DNA from 2 places in the Vibrio sp. YT-19(2023) genome. Region 1 is predicted to be linked to the other one. Evidence: predicted binding sites of a transcription regulator. Region 1 holds the regulator's gene; the other holds the start of a gene.
What was found. Region 1 encodes MetJ, which represses methionine synthesis genes. Its sites were predicted from a motif close to TTAGACNTNTANANGTCTAA; they were not measured.
Positions count from the first base shown of each region.

Region 2: a site for MetJ is predicted at 1,351-1,370, ahead of metH (methionine synthase). Genes of this name have one in related genera too.

Region 1 covers NZ_JAWOQN010000063.1:399-7,547, reverse strand. The annotation lists gene bfr (bacterioferritin) at 53-529, shown strand; gene R7E78_RS23545 (malic enzyme-like NAD(P)-binding protein) at 736-2,013, shown strand; gene metJ (met regulon transcriptional regulator MetJ) at 2,127-2,447, opposite strand; gene R7E78_RS23535 (O-succinylhomoserine (thiol)-lyase) at 2,673-3,833, shown strand; gene R7E78_RS23530 (bifunctional aspartate kinase/homoserine dehydrogenase II) at 3,849-6,257, shown strand; gene metF (methylenetetrahydrofolate reductase) at 6,520-7,149, shown strand, end outside.
Region 2 covers NZ_JAWOQN010000043.1:933-8,784, forward strand. The annotation lists gene R7E78_RS21675 (cation:proton antiporter) at 1-1,227, opposite strand, end outside; gene metH (methionine synthase) at 1,419-5,099, shown strand; gene lysC (lysine-sensitive aspartokinase 3) at 5,186-6,538, opposite strand; lysine riboswitch at 6,640-6,818, opposite strand; gene R7E78_RS21690 (pyridoxal-phosphate-dependent aminotransferase family protein) at 7,039-7,852, shown strand, end outside.

The DNA.
Region 1 (7,149 bases):
ACCTTCTCATTTGCTTCTACATTTAAATGAAGCCAAAGAGGAGGGTTTTGTCATGAAAGGCGATCCAATCATCATTCAACATCTCAATAAAGTGCTCGGTAACGAGCTCGTCGCTATTAATCAGTATTTTCTTCACGCCCGAATGTATAAAGACTGGGGCTTAAAGCACCTAGCAGACAAGGAATATCACGAATCTATCGATGAGATGAAGCATGCCGATCATCTAATTGAGCGTATTTTGTTCCTTGAAGGCCTACCGAACCTACAAGATTTAGGTAAGTTGATGATTGGTGAAGATACCAAGGAAATGCTCGAGTGTGATTTAAAGCTTGAAATGGCGGCTATTCCAGATTTAAAAGATGCGATTGCCTACGCTGAAGACATTCGAGATTATGTGTCTAGAGATCTCTTCCAAGATATTCTTGAAGATGAAGAAGAACATGTTGATTGGCTAGAGACGCAACTTGGCTTGATTGAAATGTCTGGTATTGAGAATTATCTCCAAGCGCAATACGTGGACGAAGAGTAACGATACTTTCTGAGTTTGCATACTCCAATAATAGTAAGAAGAAAGAGCACCTGACTCGAAAATCAGGTGCTTAACCCCGTTATCTGGTCTAATCTCTTTTATTATCGGCTTTTTAAGGATATTGCTCGCAATCTTGCCTATGAAGTTTGATTTCTATCCGATAGAATTTATGCCCCCTTACCTAAAAATAAAAAAGAGAAACGTCCATGTCTGAAGACAACCACCAAGCAGCCACTCCAGAAGAAGAACATCGCCAAAAAGCATTGGATTACCATGCTTATCCAACTCCAGGAAAGATTGCTGTCGAACTGACAAAGCCTGCGGAAACGGCGGGTGATCTTGCCCTTGCTTACAGCCCTGGTGTTGCAGAGCCAGTGCGTGAAATCGCACAAAACCCGGATAACGTGTACAAGTACACTGCAAAAGGGAACATGGTTGCTGTTATTTCTAACGGTACCGCTATTCTAGGTCTAGGTAACCTAGGTCCACTTGCATCTAAGCCAGTGATGGAAGGTAAAGCGTTACTGTTTAAGCGTTTCGCAGGTCTTGACTCTATTGATATTGAAGTTAAGCACCGCACGATCGATGAATTTGTTGATACTGTTGCGAGCATTGCAGACACTTTTGGCGGTATCAACCTTGAAGATATTAAAGCACCAGACTGTTTTGAGATTGAAAAGCGTCTGATTGAACGTTGTGATGTACCAGTATTCCACGATGATCAACATGGTACTGCTATTGTAACGGCAGCGGGTATGCTGAATGCAATCGAACTTCAAGGTAAGAAACTTGAAGATTCAACAATTGTTTGTCTTGGCGCTGGCGCTGCCGCTGTAGCTTGTATGGAGCTTCTGATCAAATGCGGCGCAATGCGCGAAAAAATCTACATGCTAGATCGCAAAGGTGTGATTCACACTCGTCGTGATGATCTTAATGAATATAAGCAGCTATTTGCGAACAATACAGATAAGCGCACACTAGAAGACGTGATTGAAGGTGCAGATCTGTTCCTAGGTGTATCTGGTCCAAACCTATTGCCAGCGGAAGCGTTGAAGTTGATGGCAGATAAGCCAATCGTATTCGCATGTTCTAACCCGGATCCTGAAATCAAGCCGGAACTTGCTCACGCAGTTCGTGATGACTTGATCATGGGTACTGGCCGTAGTGATTATCCTAACCAAGTTAACAACGTATTGTGTTTCCCATTCATTTTCCGCGGTGCTCTTGATGTGCGTGCAAGTGAAATCAATGATGAAATGAAACTTGCAGCCGTTGAGGCGATTCGTGAGCTAGCAAAAGAGCCTGTACCTGAAGCCGTATTGAAGGCTGCAGGTGTTGATAAGCTAGAGTTTGGTGCGGACTATATTATTCCAAAACCAATGGATTCACGTTTGCTACCACGTGTTGCAAAAGCGGTTGCTCAGGCGGCGGTTAATTCAGGTGTAGCTCGTATCGAGATGCCTGAAAACTACATGGCAGAGTAATATATCTTTCAGATGTGATACACAAAAATGGGACGCTATTGCGTCCCATTTTTTATGTCATTCATTTGGCTCGAGGCAAGAGTCATTACCTGAAACCTCTTATCAGGCTTTTTTTATTCTTCGTCGAATGACTCAAATTCGATGCCCATTTCCGTCATCAGCGCTTTTACTTCTGTTGGAATATCATCAGGACGGTCTTTACGAAGGTCTTCATCTGTCGGAAGTGGCTGACCTGTGTACGCGTGCAAAAATGCCTCGCATAGCAATTCGCTATTGGTTGCATGGCGTAAGTTATTGATCTGACGGCGAGTACGCTCATCAGTTAGCACCTTTAAAACTTTTAGCGGGATAGAGACGGTAATTTTTTTTACTTGTTCGCTTTTTTTGCCGTGCTCTGCATATGGGCTAATGTATTCGCCATTCCAGTCAGCCATTGCACACCTTCATTTATGTAATCGGTTAAAAATAATTTAGGTGCTGATTTTAGCTGCATTTACCGCCATAAGCAAAGACATATAGACGTCTAGAAGTGTTGACGTCTCATTTTTTGACGAGTAAAGTGAACATAACAGCAAAGGAAGCGTGTTGATCACTTTATGTTACTCATTAGATATAGCGCATTCCTATTTAGAAGTCATTACCCGTGAAAGGATACACCCATGAGCACTCGCAAACCTGCGACCATTGCAGTACGCACTGGTATTGAATCAGACAGCCAATATCATGCTGTCGTTCCACCTATTTATCTTTCCACTAACTATGGTTTTCCTGCTTTTGGTGAAGTGCCCAAGTATGATTACACACGATCTGGTAATCCAAACCGCGGACTGTTGGAAAGTGCGCTATCTGAACTTGAGTCTGGAAAAGGAGCGGTTGTTACTAACTGCGGTACGTCGGCATTAAATTTATGGGTTTCCGCTTTTCTCGGCCCAGATGATCTCATTATTGCTCCTCACGATTGTTATGGCGGCACCTATCGTCTTTTTAATACCCGAGCTAGCAAAGGCGATTTTAAGGTTCAGTTTGTCGATCAATCAGACGAACAGGCTTTAGATGCTGCATTGGCACAAAAACCAAAACTCATTTTGCTAGAAACTCCGTCAAATCCTCTGGTTCGCGTAGTGGATATTGCAGCTACTTGTGAAAAAGCGAAACAAATCGGCGCGTTAGTTGCGGTGGACAATACCTTTTTGACACCCGTGTACCAAAAACCTTTAGAGCTAGGTGCGGATTTTGTTATCCACTCCACAACAAAGTACATCAACGGTCATTCGGACGTAATTGGTGGAGTAATCATCACCAACACAGAGGCGCATGCAGAAGAGCTTGCATGGTGGGGCAATTGTATTGGTGCAACGGGCACACCTTTCGATAGTTATATGACGCTGCGAGGTATTCGTACGCTTGGTGCTCGTATGCGAGTACATGAGGAGAGCTCACAGCAGGTACTGGCTTACCTACAGAAACAAGCGTTAGTTAAAACTATCTATCATCCAAGCCTGCTGGAACATCCAGGTCATGACATCGCTAAAAAGCAGCAAACGGGCTTTGGCTCTATGTTGAGTTTTGAGTTTGCTGGTTCGTTTGAACAGTTAAAGGTGTTTGTGAAAGAGCTCCAACTGTTTTCATTAGCAGAGTCATTAGGTGGTGTAGAAAGTTTGATTTGCCACCCAGCATCCATGACGCACCGTGCAATGGGTGAGGAGGCGTTGGCGGAGGCTGGGGTCTCTCATCAACTATTGCGTTTGTCTGTCGGTTTGGAAGATGCACAAGACCTCATCACAGATTTAGAACAAGCGTTCGCTAAAGCTACCCAGTAATAGGAGACGATAACAATGACTGTACAACGTCAGCTGCATAAGTTTGGTGGCAGTAGCTTAGCAAACCCAGAATGCTACTTACGCGTTGTGGGTATTCTCAAGGAGTATTCGACAGAAAATGATCTGGTGGTCGTCTCTGCTGCAGGAAAAACCACTAACCGCTTGATTGAGTTTTTGGAAGGGTTAAATAAAGATGGCCGAATTGCGCATGAAGCGCTTCAAAGCTTAAGACAGTTTCAAACTGAGCTAATAGAAAGCTTGTTGGAGAGTGAAGCAAAAGAAGAGCTGTTAGCTTTATTACATGATGAGTTCAGTACTCTCTCGGAGCTGACTGCACCACTCACTAATGCGCAAAAAGCCGCGGTACTGGGGCACGGAGAAGTATGGTCTGCTCGCCTATTGGCCGCGTTATTATCTCAACGTTCTATCCCTGCGGTTGCACAAGATGCACGAGCGTTTTTACGTGCAGAAGCGGGAACTCAACCAGAGGTTGATCGCGCTCGTTCATACCCTTTAATTAAAGAGATCCTCGCGCAGCATAACCATAAACGTGTGGTAATTACTGGCTTTATGGCTCAGAACGAGGCAGGAGAAACCATTCTACTTGGTCGTAACGGCTCTGACTATTCTGCAACGGTCATAGGCGCGCTTGCTGAAGTCAGTACTGTCACGATTTGGAGTGATGTTGCTGGTGTCTATAGTGCCGATCCACGTTTGGTGTCTGATGCTTGTTTATTACCGTTACTTCGATTGGATGAAGCCAGTGAACTTGCTCGCTTAGCTGCCCCAGTGCTACACAGTCGTACGCTTCAGCCTGTGGCGCAAAGTACCATGGACCTTAATCTCAAGTGTAGCTATCTGCCAGAGTCGGGTTCTACTCGTATTGAGCGTGTATTGGCATCTGGTCGTGGCGCTAAAATTATTACTTCACTGGATGATGTTTTATTGGTGCAGTTGTCTTTCATGCATGGGCACGACTTCGAAAAAACACAGAGTGATGTATTACAAGCGTTGCAGCGCGCGCAATTAGAGCCATTGGCATTTGAAGCTCAATCCGATCAGCATACGCTACGCTTGGCTTACACCGCAGAAATCGCCGGTGGTGCATTGAAACACTTGCAAGAGCTTGCGGTAGAGGCAGAAATTAAGCTAAAAGAAGGTTACTCGCTCTTAGCTGCGGTAGGTGCAGGCGTTACGAAAAACGCCAATCATTGCTTTGGCTTTTATCAAAAGCTAAAGCACTCTCCGGTAGAATTTATCTCTGAAACAGACTCAGGGCTGAGCCTAGTCGCTGTTTTGCGCCGTACTGATACCGAGGCGTTGGTTCAAACGATTCATAGCCAGTTGTTCCAAGCGCAAAAACGCGTGGCAGTGGCTTTATGTGGCAAGGGTAATATTGGTTCTAGTTGGTTAAATTTATTTGCGACGCAAAAAAGTGAGCTCGAAAAACGTCATGGTATGAGCTTTGATCTTGTCGCGGTTGTGGATAGCCAAACCTATTGGTTCGATGAGCAAGGTATTGAGGCGGCGAGTGTTGCTGAACGATTTGATGATGAAAGCATAGCAAACAATGGGGATTGGCTGGCACGTTTGGGAGCGCTTAAAAGCTATGATGAAGCCGTCGTGCTTGATGTTACCGCGAGTAAAGAGTTAGCTCAGCGCTACGTAGAAATCGCACAGCAAGGCATTCATTTGATTTCCGCTAACAAAGTGGCCGGTTCCGCAGATAGTCAGTACTACCATCAGGTTCAAGATGCATTCGCTAAAATTGGTCGTCATTGGCTATACAACGCAACGGTTGGTGCTGGGTTACCGATAAACCATACCGTGCGAGATCTTCGTGAAAGTGGGGATGAAATCGTCGCTCTATCGGGGATTTTCTCGGGGACGTTATCATGGCTGTTCCAACAGTTTGATGGTTCTGTGCCATTTAATGATTTAGTCGATCTTGCTTGGCAGCAAGGGTTAACCGAACCTGACCCTCGTTCTGATTTAGATGGCTCCGATGTAATGCGTAAGTTAGTCATCTTGGCTCGAGAGTCGGGCCTAGATATAGAACCAGACAGCGTTAAAGTTGAGTCTTTGGTGCCAGAAGAATTAAGAGAACTGAGCTTAGATGATTTCTTCGATAATGGAGCGTTGTTGAGTGAAATACTTCAAGAGCGTCTGACAAAAGCACAGAGAAACGATCAAGTGCTTCGCTATGTGGCGCGTTTAGAAAAAAATGGTAAAGCAACGGTGGGAGTCGAAGCGTTATCTCGTGAGCACGCGCTCGCCAACTTATTGCCATGCGATAACATTTTTGCCATAGAGAGCAAGTGGTACAAAGATAACCCTCTGGTCATTCGAGGACCAGGCGCAGGCAGAGAAGTGACAGCCGGCGCTATTCAATCCGACCTCAACCGATTGGCTGGTTTATTTTAAAGTTGCGATTGACCTAAAAACCCTGGAATTAATCCAGGGTTTTTTATTCCCCTATCAGTGCCATACTGAAGTCATAACCCGTGCAAAATGGTGAGATGATGCTCAAGTAGAAACTTGAACTATCTTCATTATTAACGTGAGAAAAATTCATAATTACAAGGTTGACATTAAATCGTATTCAATACATTCTGTAGACATATAGACGTCTAAACGTCGATTTTAAGGATTTGTTTTCGTGGCGGAGTGCCGCAGGGAGAGTAAGATGGGATATACGCACGCAGGCCATATCGACGCCTTGAACCAGAATATTGCTGAGTTATCAGATAACATCAATGTATCGTTTGAGTTTTTTCCGCCAAGCAGCGCTAAGATGGAAGAAACACTTTGGAATTCAGTGCACCGTCTTAAAACGCTTCAACCTAAATTTGTTTCTGTGACTTACGGTGCGAACTCCGGCGAGCGTGACAGAACACACTCCATCATTAAAGAAATTAAAGCCACAACCGGATTGGTTGCCGCTCCCCATCTCACTTGTATTGATGCGACTCGTGAAGAGTTGATTAATATTGCCGATGATTATTGGAACAATGGTATTGAAAATATCGTCGCTCTGCGTGGTGATATTCCTCCAGGTGGCGGTGCGCCTGATATGTATGCCTCGGATTTGGTTGAGCTGCTGAAATCACGCCACGATTTCGATATCTCCGTTGCTGCATTCCCTGAGGTTCACCCTGAAGCTAAAAGCGCTCAGTCTGACTTATTGAACCTAAAACGTAAGGTAGATGCAGGTGCAAACCGTGCTATTACTCAGTTCTTTTTTGACGTTGAGTCTTACCTGCGATTCCGTGACCGTTGTGTCGCAGCAGGAATTGACGTAGAAATTGTGCCAGGA
Region 2 (7,852 bases), on a different contig from region 1:
TGAGCCTTGAATGAGGATAGAGAAAACAACGACGGAGTAGGTCATTACAAGAATAATCTCTTTTACATCGATTAACTTATCTTGAATCACCCAAATACCAGATGGAATGGAAAGTGCCATTGCCAATGCAAGGCCCCCGCGTAAGCCGCCCCACGTCAAAATACGTACTGACCACGGGTTATATTTTCTGTAACGCTTAAAGCCAATGTACGAGAGAAATACGCTTAAATAGCGAGCTGCTAGTACAAGAGGGACTGAAATAGCCATCATAATCCAGTCTTCTTTGTGGAATTCAAATAGCAGCATCGACATGCCGATCAGTAGGAATAACACGCCATTCAAGAACTCATCAACAAGCTCCCAAAAATGGTCAAGGTGATCTTCACTCTCTTTTGAAAAGCCAATAAAGCGTGTCCAGTTGCCAATCATAATACCGGATACAACCATCGCGAGTGGGCCTGATACATGGATGTATTCAGCAAATGCGTAACCTGCTGTTGGGACACCAATGGTAAGTAACAATTCCATTGAGTGATCATCGGTGGCACTGATCAAGTAGTGGAATAGCAAACCGAGGACGAAACCATATGTGATACCACCGATAGCTTCTTGGATGAAGAGCAAGGTGACACTACCTACAGTTGGTGCCTCAGTGCCAAATGCAATCGTAAATAGAGTGACGAAGATAACCAAACCGAAGCCATCATTGAAGAGCGATTCTCCTTCAATCTGAGTGGAGATACGTTTAGGAGCATCTAGTTTTTTCACAATAGCCAATACAGCGATTGGGTCAGTTGGCGATATTAGAGCACCAAATAGTAAGCAGTAGACCAAATCAAATTGGATGCCAATTAACTGACAAAACCCATACAGTGCAAATCCAATAAAGAACGTGGAAAACAGTGTGGCTCCAAGGGCTAAAACAGTGATCTCCCACTTTTGATCTTTAAGGTTCGGGAGTTTGATGCCTAGTCCACCAGCAAATAGTAAGAAGCCAAGAATGCCTTTGAGCAAGAAATCTTCGAAGTTAATCCTTGTGACCGTCTCCGTCGCAATTTCGGTGAGATGGAACCAGTTGTTTTGACCCGCAATTAAGATTAGAAGTGAAAGCACCATTGAACCTGCGGTAATCGCAATGGTGGTTTGCATCTTTCCTATCTTGCTGTTTACAAAAGCAATTAGCATCGCAGCTGCGGATAGAAAACATAAAGTATGATAGACCGACATAGAGCTCTCTATTTGTAACATTTTATGAATGGAATTCTCGGCTGATGCTGCTTAAATAGCAAACATTTTTTCGTGATTATTTTGTAAGTTAAGAAGGAGATAAAATAATCATTAATTCCACGTTTAGACGTCTAGACTCCTGAAGTTTGTGTGATAGGATGGAAAGATAACTAAAGGAATGAGGCTGTACTGTGGGAAGTAACGTAAGACAACAGATTGAAGCTCAATTGAAGCAACGTATTCTTTTGATTGATGGTGGTATGGGAACCATGATTCAAGGGTACAAACTTGAAGAGCAAGACTATCGAGGAACGCGCTTTGCGGATTGGCATTGTGATCTAAAAGGTAACAACGACCTGTTGGTTCTAAGTCAGCCTCAACTTATCAAGGAAATTCACGCTGCATATTTAGAAGCGGGTGCAGATATTCTTGAGACCAACACTTTTAACGCAACAACCATTGCGATGGCTGACTACGAGATGGAAAGCCTAAGTGAAGAAATTAACTTTGCAGCTGCCAAGCTTGCACGTGAAGTTGCAGACGAATGGACCGCAAAAACACCCGATAAACCACGTTATGTCGCAGGGGTTTTAGGGCCAACAAACCGAACTTGTTCTATTTCTCCTGATGTAAATGACCCCGGATATCGAAATGTTTCTTTCGACGAGTTAGTTGAGGCTTACTCTGAATCGACTCGAGCGCTTATTAAAGGTGGTTCAGACCTTATTCTTATCGAGACCATCTTCGATACGCTTAACGCTAAGGCTTGTTCATTTGCTGTTGAAAGTGTGTTTGAAGAGATGGGTATTGAGTTACCTGTGATGATCTCGGGGACTATTACTGATGCTTCCGGTCGGACATTATCCGGTCAAACCACAGAAGCGTTTTACAACTCATTACGTCATGTTAAACCGATTTCGTTTGGTTTGAACTGTGCACTTGGTCCAGATGAGCTGCGTCCTTATGTTGAAGAGCTCTCTCGTATATCAGAATCTTTTGTTTCCGCTCACCCAAATGCTGGGCTTCCGAATGCATTCGGCGAATACGATTTGTCGCCAGAAGATATGGCTAAGCATGTTAAAGAGTGGGCTCAAAGTGGCTTTTTAAACTTGATTGGTGGGTGTTGTGGTACAACTCCTGAGCACATTCGCCAAATGGCACTCGCGGTTGAAAATATCGCCCCTCGTCAATTACCTGAACTTCCCGTTGCTTGTCGCTTGTCTGGCTTAGAGCCACTCGCGATTGATAAAGACTCTTTATTTATCAATGTCGGTGAGCGTACGAATGTAACCGGTTCTGCGCGTTTTAAGCGCTTGATTAAAGAAGAGCTGTACGATGAAGCGCTCGATGTGGCTCGTCAACAAGTTGAAAATGGCGCTCAAATTATCGATATCAACATGGATGAAGGCATGTTGGATGCACAAGCTTGTATGGTTCGCTTTTTAAACCTTTGTGCGTCAGAACCTGAAATCTCAAAAGTACCAATCATGGTTGACTCTTCCAAGTGGGAGGTTATTGAAGCCGGTCTTAAGTGCATCCAAGGCAAAGGCATTGTTAACTCGATCTCTCTCAAAGAAGGCAAAGAGAAATTCGTTGAACAAGCTAAGTTGATCCGCCGTTACGGTGCGGCTGTGATTGTGATGGCGTTTGATGAGATTGGGCAAGCAGATACACGTGAGCGCAAAGTAGAAATTTGTACCAACGCTTACCGAATTCTTGTTGATGAAGTGGGCTTTCCACCAGAAGACATCATTTTTGACCCAAACATTTTTGCCATTGCTACGGGGATCGAGGAGCATAATAACTATGCGGTGGATTTCATTGAAGCCGTTGGCGATATCAAACGTGATTTACCACATGCGATGATCTCGGGTGGTGTTTCTAACGTCTCATTCTCTTTCCGTGGCAATAACTATGTACGTGAAGCGATTCACGCGGTGTTCCTCTACCACTGTTTTAAAAATGGTATGGATATGGGGATTGTGAATGCGGGTCAGTTAGAAATCTACGATAACGTGCCTGAAAAATTGCGTGAGGCTGTGGAAGATGTCGTTCTTAACCGTCGTGATGACGCCACTGAGAGATTGTTAGATATCGCGGCGGAATATGCAGGCAAAGGGGTAGGTAAAGAGGAGGATGCCTCTGCACTTGAGTGGAGAACTTGGCCTGTTGAAAAGCGCTTAGAGCACGCGTTAGTGAAAGGAATAACTGAGTTCATCGTTGATGATACCGAAGAGGCTCGTGTCAACGCTTCAAAGCCATTAGAGGTGATTGAAGGCCCACTAATGGATGGGATGAACGTCGTCGGAGACTTGTTTGGTGAAGGTAAAATGTTCCTTCCTCAGGTCGTAAAATCTGCACGAGTGATGAAGCAAGCAGTCGCGCATCTGGAGCCCTACATCAATGCAGAAAAGCAGGTGGGACAAACAAACGGTAAGATTTTGCTAGCGACGGTCAAAGGTGATGTACATGATATCGGGAAAAATATCGTTGGCGTTGTATTGCAGTGCAATAACTACGAAATTATCGATCTTGGTGTCATGGTTCCTTGCGAAAAGATCTTAAAAGTAGCGCAAGAAGAAAACGTCGATATTATTGGTTTATCAGGGTTGATCACGCCTTCATTAGACGAAATGGTGCATGTTGCAAAAGAGATGGAGCGTCTCGACTTTAACTTACCTCTTCTCATCGGTGGCGCAACAACGTCAAAAGCCCATACAGCAGTTAAGATTGAGCAAAATTACAAGCATCCAGTGGTTTACGTGAACAACGCCTCACGTGCAGTGGGCGTATGTACTTCTCTTCTGTCAGATGAACGTCGCCCTGAATTTGTTGAAAAACTTCAAGCTGATTACGAACGAGTACGTGATCAACATAATCGAAAGAAACCGAGAACCAAACCAGTGACATTAGAAGCGGCTCGAGCGAATAAAGTTGCGATCGATTGGGAAGCTTATACTCCTCCAGTGCCTGTTAAGCCTGGCATTCATATCTTCGATGATTTTGATGTGGCTATATTACGTCAATACATCGATTGGACACCATTCTTTATGACTTGGTCACTTGTGGGTAAGTATCCAACAATTTTCCAACATGAAGAAGTTGGTGAAGAAGCAAAACGTTTATTCGAAGATGCCAACGAGTTACTTGATCGAGTTGAGCGAGAAGGCCTGTTAAAAGCGCGTGGAATGTGTGGCTTATTCCCTGCTGCGAGCGTGGGGGACGACATTGAAGTTTATGCTGATGAAACTCGTACCGACGTTGTGAAAGTATTACGTAACTTGCGACAACAGACCGAGAAACCAAAAGGATTCAACTATTGTTTATCCGACTACATCGCACCTAAAGAGTCGGGTAAACATGATTGGATAGGGGCATTTGCTGTCACTGGTGGTATTGGTGAACGAGAGCTTGCTGATGAATACAAAGCACAGGGAGATGATTACAACGCAATTATGATTCAAGCGGTGGCGGATCGCCTAGCCGAAGCGTTTGCTGAGTATTTGCATGAGCGTGTCCGTAAAGAAATTTGGGGTTATGCTGCGGATGAAGATTTATCTAACGATGATCTCATTCGTGAAAAATACCAAGGTATTCGCCCTGCACCAGGTTATCCAGCGTGCCCTGAGCATACTGAAAAAGGACCGCTTTGGGAGCTACTTAATGTGGAAGAGAATATTGGCATGACTCTAACCTCCAGCTATGCAATGTATCCGGGCGCGTCAGTCTCTGGTTGGTATTTCTCTCATCCTGACTCACGTTACTTTGCGATCGCACAGATCCAAGAAGATCAGCTAGAGAGTTACGCCGATCGTAAGGGGTGGGATAGGATCGAGGCTGAAAAATGGTTAGGGCCAAACATTAACGGTTAAATTGATGTTTACCTCGTCCAAATGTAACAACTAATGAAACGACAAAGGGCTGCAGATACGCAGCCCTTTGTTTTATTGAGTTGAACTTACTTCTCAAACAACTCAGTGTGGAGTTTTTGTATGGCTTGTTTCGATACTGATTCATGGAGCAAGAAGCATAAGTTGTGAGGGCTAGCGCCATAACAAATCATGCGTAGGTTAAAATCTTCTAGCGTGCCAAAAACCTGTTTCGCGTAGCCTTTACTCTCACTCATGTTGTTACCAATGAGAGCAACGAGGCATAGGTCACGTTCAACTTCTACCTTACATAACTCTTCTAACTCTTCTCGTACAGCTTGCGGCAGCTGCGGCGCGCCGCCGGATGTATCGGTTTGATCAAGTGTTAACGATACACTGATTTCAGATGTTGTGATCAAATCGACAGATATCTTATGCTTTGCAAGGATCTCAAAGACCTTTGCTAAGAAGCCGTATGCGTGGAACATATTGGCGCTGCGTAGCGTTACCATGGTTTGGTTACAACGCAAAGCTAGCGCACGGAATAACGGTGAGCTTTCGACTTGGTGGCGAATCCAAGTTCCCCCTTTTTCAGGCTCTTTCGATGACCCCACAAATACCGGAATGTCGTGGCGCAATGCAGGTACTAGCGTAGAAGGGTGAAGGATTTTAGCGCCAAAGTTAGCCATTTCTGAAGCTTCACTAAAGCTGATCTCGGGAATTGGTGAGGCTTTTGGTGCAATTCGCGGGTCTGTTGTGTAGATACCCGGAACATCAGTCCAGATTTCTAGCCCTGCCGCTTTAACGCTCTCAGCAATTAAGGCGGCGCTGTAATCGCTGCCCCCTCGACCTAATGTTGTTGTATTACCGGCTTCGTCAGATCCTATGAAGCCTTGAGTAACAACAACGGATTGTTGGCAAAGTGGTACGAGTTTATCTTGCGCAAGCGTCGAAATTGCTTCAATGTTTGGCTCCGCGCGACCAAAGTTGTCATCAGTACGCAGCACATCGCGGATATCAAAGCGCACTGCTTGAATGCCTCGCTCACACATTAACTGAGTTAGAATGTGCGTCGACATGAGTTCACCACATGCGACTAAATGATCGGTTAACTTCGCACTAGCTTGGATAGATGCAGCCTCGGCCAGGCTGGTTACGGTATCTAATATGCCATACACCTCGGCAGCAGTTTTCGTGCTGTCTTCGAGCTGAGTTAAAATGGCGTCATGAATGTTGGCCAGATTTTGCAGCAGCTCAGTACGGTGCGTTTGATCCTGAACGCCGTTGGCGAGTTCTACCAATAGGTTGGTGACGCCAGAGCAAGCGCTGCTCACGACCAGGCGAGTATTTGGATTGTTTTCGATAATGGTGGCGCAACGACTCATTGCCTCAAAGTTGGCAACACTGGTTCCACCGAATTTAGCTACGTTAAATGCGCTCACTGCGTTCTCCCACGACTTCCTAAAAAATTGTACATCCAATGTTTAGTGAGAAAAGGAACAGAGCAAAAAGAGAGGTATTTAGAATGCTATTTGAAAAATTTACCCTCAGAAGCCCTTCATCAGACTGCGCTGATGACAGTTGATGGGATTCAGCCCAATTCAACCGACAAGTCAAATCCTGCAACTTTGACTTACCTCGGCACTACTCCCCCTCAATGATTGGTGTTGGAATTGCGGTTCCACAAATCATCTACCTGGGTAGCGCTCCTCTTCTACATAAAGCTCAAACATTGAACGGTTTTGAGGCCTTAATGTCAATCAATATTTCAACCTTTATGGTGTTTTTTATTAACGATTTTGTGACACTGGTTTGACCTCCATACTTACGGCTAATTGCTGATAGAGGAAAAATCTATTAGGGTGAAGAACCCTACACCTGAGCCATGTTATTGAATAGAACTTTTAGAATGCTCAGGATAAAAGATAATCAAGGAGCTGACATGTCGATCCAAAGCTTTATTCCGCCTCACCGTATTTTAATGGGACCTGGTCCTTCTGATATTTATCCTCAAGTGTTACAAGCACTAAGCCGTCCTACGGTAGGTCACCTTGATCCTCTGTTTATCGGTATGATGGATGAGCTCAAGCAGCTATTGAAGTATGCCTTTCAAACTGACAATGAGTTCACTATTGCGGTTTCAGCGCCTGGTAGCGCAGGGATGGAAACCTGCTTTGTAAACTTGATCGAGAAAGGCGACAAAGTGATCGTCTGCCGTAACGGTGTATTTGGTGAACGCATGCGCGAAAATGTCGTCCGTGCTGGTGGCGAAGTTGTTATCGTCGATGATGAATGGGGGACGCCTGTTTCCATTGATAAAGTCGAGCAAGCACTCGAACAGCACCCAGATACAAAAATTCTTGCTTTTGTGCATGCGGAAACCTCAACTGGTGCAGTCAGTGATGCTCAAGCATTGGGTAAGCTGGCGAAACAGCATAATGCATTATCTATTGTTGATGCGGTGACATCGCTTGGTGGTGTGCCGTTAAAAGTGGATGAATGGCAACTGGATGCGGTTTACTCTGGCAGTCAAAAATGTTTGTCATGTGTACCAGGGCTCTCACCAGTGACGTTTTCTACTGCCGCGATTGAAAAGATTCAAGCAAGAACAACACCAGTACAGAGTTGGTTCCTCGATCAGAGTTTAGTTTTGGGGTATTGGAGTGGAGAAGGCAAGCGTAGTTACCATCATACGGCGCCAGTTAATAGCTTGTATGCGCTTCATGAAGCTTTATTGATACTGAAAAATGAAGGAT